2 linked regions of the Gloeocapsopsis sp. IPPAS B-1203 genome follow. The protein of the gene in region 2 binds, or shares a complex with, the protein of the main gene of each other region. Links are inferred from orthologs where the notes say so. Each region holds a gene or a part of one and is shown on either strand. Other genes may lie near its edges. The genes, in order: mnmG and mnmE.

Region 1 (3,312 bases), on a different replicon or contig from region 2:
ATAGGTGCTAGAACCGCATTTTTTGTTTTAATTTGACGTGCAGCTGCGATCGCTGGTGTATGCGGTAATGTTTCTAACCAGTGTTCTAATTGTTGCAGATCGTGCTGACTCTGATACTGTCGCGCCAAATTTTCCCACCATGCTTGATGACTGCGACTTGAGCCAATAACTAAACCACACTCTGGTAATGGTAATTCTAACCCTGCATCTTTAATCGCAGCAGAAACGACCAACTGAGTGATATAGCTTAAATTAGCAGGTTGTTGCGTTATAAGTGCTAATGGTCGTGGTTTGAGTTCAGCAAATGGTTGTTGTACTCGAATTCCAGAACTTCCAGCAACTAGGTTGTACCAGCTTGTCTCTAAGTTTGTACCTAAAGACGAAACTAAACCAATACCCGTAACAACAACGTCCACTGTGTACTGTTCCTTCGGTGTATTAAACCTCCTGTATGAATGGCATTCCTCCGACTAAAGTCAGGGCTATCCGAGCAAAGTGTACCTTCGTACACTAAATACAAAATTTTTACGATTAAGTCCACGGAGGTAGACTTTGTTTATATAGCAGCGAATTCATTCGCACTCGCTCTCCGCGAACGTACCTCTAGATAGACGAGCAACGCATTGACATCAGCAGGGTTTACACCACCAATTCTTGCAGCTTGCCCAATTGTCAGAGGTCGTACTTTAGTAAGTTTCTCGCGTGCTTCTTTTGAGAGAGTTTCGATGGCAGCATAATCTAAATCCGGTGATAGTGGACGGTGTGATTGCCGCGAGATTTGGTCAATTTGATTTTGTTGACGCTGCAAATAGCCAGAATATTTGATATCAATTTCAGCACCTTCTTTCTCCACCACATCAAGATCGGGATTCCCTAAACCATGATGTTCGAGGTTTTTATAGTGAAATCCAGGACGTCGCAATAAGTCAGCGAGTGTGATTGAGCCTTTGATTGCTTGTTGTGTTGTTGCGGCGATCGCTTGCCCTACCGGTTCGTGTTCTTTCACGCGTGTAGCATAGAGTCGTTCTTTTTCCGCTGCAATATTTGTTTGTTTGCGGGTAAAAAGTTCCCACCGACGATCGTCAACTAACCCAATTTCACGCCCTAACGGTGTCAAACGCTGATCGGCATTATCAGAACGCAGTAACAATCGATATTCTGAACGGCTAGTCAGCATCCGATAAGGTTCGCGGAGATCTTTGGTACACAAATCGTCTACTAGGGTACCGATATAACTTTGTTCGCGAGGAAAAACGACCATTTCCTGATGCCGCACATAACGAACGGCATTGATCCCAGCAACGATTCCCTGGGCTGCTGCTTCTTCGTAGCCTGTTGTACCGTTAATTTGTCCAGCACAAAATAACCCCGCGACTTTCTTCGTCATGAGCGTCGGGTAACATTGCGTTGCGGGTAAGTAGTCATATTCCACTGCATAAGCTGGACGCAGCATCACGCAATTTTCGAGTCCTGGAAGCGTGCGCAGCATCTGGAGTTGCAGTGCTTCAGGTAAGCCTGTCGAAAAGCCTTGAATATACAGTTCCGGAATATCGCGTCCTTCTGGTTCAATAAAGATTTGATGGCTTTCTTTATCAGCAAAGCGGACAATTTTATCTTCAATACTGGGGCAGTAGCGCGGTCCTTTGGCATCTACCCAGCCGCCATAAACTGGCGATAAATGAAGGTTATCGCGGATCAATTGATGTGTTTGGGCAGTAGTGCGTGTGAGGTAACAAGGCATTTGCTCGCGTTCTACCCACACATTCGGGTCAAAACTGAACCAACGAACTTCTGAGTCGCCTGGTTGGGGTTCTAATTGAGTGTAATCGAGCGATCGCTTATCAACTCGTGCTGGTGTTCCTGTTTTTAATCGTCCGGTTTCAAAGCCTAGAGAATTGAGTGTCTCCGTTAGTCCCTCTGCTGCAAATTCCCCTGCGCGTCCTGCTGGCATTGATTTATTGCCGACCCAAATGCGACCGCCAAGAAATGTTCCAGTCGTTAAGATCACTGTGGGAGATTTGAAACCCACACCAAAGTAAGTTTCAACCCCTACAATTTCATCATTCGCCCCCAATACCAAATCTGTCACCATCGCTTCGCGAATCGTCAAGTTTTCTTGGTTCTCGACAATGCCTTTCATCACCGCTGCATATTCCCGCTTATCAGTTTGAGCGCGTAATGCCCACACAGCAGGTCCGCGAGAAGAGTTAAGTATCCGCTTTTGCAGGTAGGTACGGTCTGCCATTTTGCCGATTTCTCCACCCAAAGCATCGACTTCATGTGTCAACTGCGATTTGGCAGGACCTCCCACAGCAGGATTACACGGTTGCCAGGCAATTTTATCTAAGTTAAGCGTCAAAAGTAGCGTCCGACAACCCAATCGCGCAGTAGCTAGGGCAGCTTCACAACCGGCATGACCTGCTCCGACAACGATGACATCAAACGCGTCGATAAATTCTACATTGGTGAGCGATCGCATAAGCTATGGCTTTAAATCGGGCAGCTAAGGACTTATATTTAATTCTAATCGTTCGTCGTTTACAACTCACCAAACATTCAGCAACACTACTCATTGTCAAAAAGCTTGCCTCATTGTGTCAAGCCGATAAACACAACTTTTGTCTTGAAGCTTAAGTTAAGCTAATTGCTAACAGCTAACAGCTAATCGCTTTGATAACTTTTCACGCTATTTTAAACAGCAAGTCCCCCTGAGTATAGCTACAGAAGCTTGTGAAATACTTCTTTCTCACTGATGGCTGGACAGTCTGCCGAGTATGGGCATCTGATGGTCTATGGAACGAAACCGCATGGCGGCGTCAACCAAATATCCAACGCTTAAATATTTGTCTCGTAGAAGCCAGTGAAAAGTTGTGGTTATATTGCGTCGAAGACGTAGTATTAACTGTAGAGGTCAAACCGATAGTGAATACTCAAGATAACTCCACAGCTCAAAAAATTGGTCAAGTAGTCCTCAAACGCTTGATTAGTGCCGAACAAGTCATTGAGCGACTAGGCGCAGCCGAGGCAATGTGTCAGTTAAAGAGTATTCAATTAGTTGTCCAATAAGTCCCACACCCAGATGGGATCGCTCTTGCAATCGGCACAGGACATAGTTACACTTTTTTAATAATTCTCATTTTTGTTTGTATTTCCTTTGCTTGATTATGAAGACAATCTGTCAACACGCAGTGACGTTTTCTAGCAAGCACCTGGTAATAACAAAAAGTTGAAAAATTGCGTTGTAGACATAATTCACCCTTGGAGGATCGTAGTCGATGGGACTACCCTGGTACCGAGTACACACAGTCGTCT
Region 2 (3,190 bases):
TCCATTCTGAATGAGGTAATCTCGCACATAAGCGCGTAAATTCGCTTTTTCTGAAACTTCTTCTGCAAGAATGTCTCCAGCACTACTCAGTGCTTCTGCTATGGTTTTGACTTCTTCGGATAAATACTTTGTTGCTTCCTTTTCGAGGGACACTAGTGGTGCGTTTTTAGTATTTAAAGATTTAATCAACTCTGCTAGTGGTTCTAACCCTTTTTCTCTCGCAATAGTTGCCTTAGTGCGTCGTTTTGGTCGATAAGGAAGATAGAGATCTTCTAATTCAGTTTTTTGCAGACACGTTTCTATTTTGTATTTAAGTTCATCTGTAAGTTTACCTGAGGCGGCGATCGCATCTAGAATTGTTGTCTTTCTTGCTTCTAATTCGGTTAAATAAGTGTATCTTTCGGCTAAATCCCGCAGTTGTACCTCATTCATTTCTCCTGTACGTTCTTTGCGGTAACGCGCAATAAAAGGAATCGTCGCACCTTCGGCAAACAAATCAAGCGCATTTTGAACCTGAAAAGGTTTGAGAGACAATTCTTGTGCTAGAACTTGCGGAATATTTAACATCAGGCATGTAATTTTGATAGCAGATTGACCAAATAAGGAGATGACGATCGGCAATTAGCAATAAGTGATAATGAATTACTCTATAAAGAGATCTTAAAAGTCACCATTTCAAGTCAGCCCGTAACCTGTTCCAAATCAGGTGTTAAAGTAATTCTCTAACCTCCGACCTCTCCTATATTGTTTAGCATAGGAAAGGAACTTAGGTTCAATAAAAGCGTGACATACGAGGGATTAGGAACAACGATCGCAGCGATCGCAACTGCTATTGTGCCACAACAAGGCAGTGTCGGTATTGTGCGGGTATCTGGTAGGGAAAGCCTTGCTATTGCCCAAGCTTTATTTTACGCCCCAGGAAAGCAAGTTTGGGATTCTCACCGCATTCTTTATGGTTATATCCGTCATCCCCAGACAAAACAAGTCGTAGATGAAGCACTCTTACTGATTATGCAAGCACCGCGTTCTTACACGCGCGAAGATGTTGTGGAGTTTCACTGTCATGGGGGCATTATGGCAGTGCAACAGGTGTTGCAGTTGTGTTTAATGCAGGGTGCAAAACTCGCGCAACCTGGAGAATTTACTCTAAGAGCCTTTTTGAATGGCAGACTTGATCTGACTCAAGCTGAAAGCATTGCCGATTTAGTAGGAGCGCGATCGCCTCAAGCTGCTCAAACTGCGTTAGCTGGAGTACAAGGCAAGTTAGCACATCCAATTCGTTACTTGCGTGCTAAATGTTTAGATATTCTCGCAGAAATTGAAGCTCGTATCGATTTTGAGGAAGATTTGCCGCCGCTGGATTGTAATGAGATAATATCACAACTTGCAGAAGTTTTAGCACAAGTTACGCAAATATTAGCAACTGCAGATCAGGGTGAACTCTTGCGCAGCGGTTTAAAAGTTGCCATTGTCGGGCGTCCGAATGTGGGAAAATCAAGTTTACTTAATGCTTGGAGTCGCAGCGATCGCGCGATCGTGACTAATTTACCTGGAACGACTCGCGATGTTGTGGAGTCGCAGTTAGTCGTTGGTGGTATTCCCATCCAAGTGTTAGACACTGCTGGAATTCGAGCGACTGAAGATCAAGTTGAGAAAATTGGTGTAGAGCGATCGCTCACTAGTGCTGCTGCGGCTGATTTAGTCTTACTGACGATTGATGCAGCTGCGGGATGGACTGCTGCGGATGCTGAGATTTACCAACAAGTGCAACATCGTCCGTTGATATTAGTTATTAATAAAATCGACTTAGCTTTAGCAGAAGCAGTGAAGTATCCAGATAGCATAAGTAACGTAGTAACAACCGCTGCTGCTAAGAATCAAGGCATTGAAGATTTAGAACACGCTATTTTAACAACTATAAAAACAGGAAAGGTTCATTCAGCCGATACCGACTTAGCAATTAATCAGCGCCAAGCCGCCGCGCTTACTCGTGCCAAAGCTTCTTTAGAACAGGTACACAACACAATTGCTCAACAATTACCTTTAGATTTTTGGACGATTGATTTGAGAGGTGCAATTCAAGCTTTAGGAGAAATTACTGGAGAGGAAGTTACTGAGTCGGTTCTCGATCGCATCTTTAGTCGGTTCTGTATTGGGAAGTAGTTTAGTATTGTTTTACTGAATTCTAATAATATTTATGTGGGTTGGTAATCGGTAATAGGAGTAGATGAGCAGTTTTTATTAATATAAACGTCAGCAGCCTCACTAGACGCTAGAAAGATCTATATTTTCGTAGAGTTCGGCAATTTGAATTTGGAATTCAAAAGCTTGAAAAGATATTGTAATTGTAGGATCTTCGTACTCTGTCAGTAGCCATTGATGTGCAGCAGTCTTGATATAGTGTTCGACATGAACGTTATATTGATCGATCAATAAATATTCACGAAAGCTATCAATAGTACGGTAAGAAACAAACTTTTCGCCGCGATCGTAATCTTGCGTTGATTTAGATAGAACTTCAGCAATCATGACAGGATTGATAATGGTATCAGTGCGCCCTGATTGCACTTGCAAAGGCTTTTCAACAACCATAACATCAGGATAGGTGTAGAGATTGCGATCGGGAATCCAAAGACGCTGATCGGCATAAAAAGTTCGATAGCTTTTTCCTTTGAGCGCGAGTTTTAAAAGAACATAAAGATTACCAGCAATATCATTATGATTAGGCGTTCCTCCAGTCATCAACCTAATCTCTCCATTTGCATATTCATGACGTTCCTCTGAGGTCAGTTCAAATTCCAAGTATTCTTCGTCAGTATATGTACGTTGTAGTGCTTGTGTCATGGTATTTTTACTTCCAATGCTCTAAGCTACTGATTTAATTTAGGCGATCGCTTCACGTTTATTTTTAGCGACTATTAAGACGACACTGTTTGCATTTTCTAGAAAGACAAATTTTCATAATCACTAAAGTCCGTATTTTCTCTATTGTGCTTAGATGAGACCAGAAACATAATTTTATACAGTAGTGCTAATCTCTCTTTTCTAAATTTAGCTTATACTGAGGTGAAAAGTACTATTATGAAAACTTTTATAAACAAATAGTTATGCATAATTCAATTCAACAAAACGTTGTTGAATCAAAGCAACGTAAATTTCAATTTATGAATGTTCGGTATCAATTAGTGAG

The links.
Region 1: the proteins of mnmE (region 2) and mnmG are in contact, whole or in part, in a solved structure (PDB 9HIP), measured with the Escherichia coli proteins. The link is inferred for Gloeocapsopsis sp. IPPAS B-1203 from one-to-one orthologs.

The regions. Positions count from the first base shown.
Region 1 is NZ_PEIG01000002.1:534,564-537,875, forward strand. What follows is about bases 19-2,999. They hold mnmG (tRNA uridine-5-carboxymethylaminomethyl(34) synthesis enzyme MnmG), read right to left. Parts: upstream 2,480-2,999; coding sequence 557-2,479; downstream 19-556. Other genes in these bases: CSQ79_RS05885 (beta-ketoacyl-ACP synthase), read right to left, coding at 19-416; CSQ79_RS27460 (hypothetical protein), read left to right, coding at 2,485-2,634; CSQ79_RS05895 (hypothetical protein), read left to right, coding at 2,731-2,999. Also shown: more of CSQ79_RS05885, read right to left, coding at 1-18; more of CSQ79_RS05895, read left to right, coding at 3,000-3,066; psbB (photosystem II chlorophyll-binding protein CP47), read left to right, coding at 3,276-3,312. UniProt on the Escherichia coli protein: NAD-binding protein involved in the addition of a carboxymethylaminomethyl (cmnm) group at the wobble position (U34) of certain tRNAs, forming tRNA-cmnm(5)s(2)U34.
Region 2 is NZ_PEIG01000010.1:167,249-170,438, reverse strand. Bases 115-2,973 are described here. They hold mnmE (tRNA uridine-5-carboxymethylaminomethyl(34) synthesis GTPase MnmE), read left to right. Parts: upstream 115-783; coding sequence 784-2,163; downstream 2,164-2,973. Other genes in these bases: CSQ79_RS18210 (Uma2 family endonuclease), read right to left, coding at 2,266-2,844; CSQ79_RS18220 (Tex family protein), read right to left, coding at 115-567. Also shown: more of CSQ79_RS18220, read right to left, coding at 1-114; CSQ79_RS18205 (hypothetical protein), read left to right, coding at 3,108-3,190. UniProt on the Escherichia coli protein: Exhibits a very high intrinsic GTPase hydrolysis rate. Involved in the addition of a carboxymethylaminomethyl (cmnm) group at the wobble position (U34) of certain tRNAs, forming tRNA-cmnm(5)s(2)U34.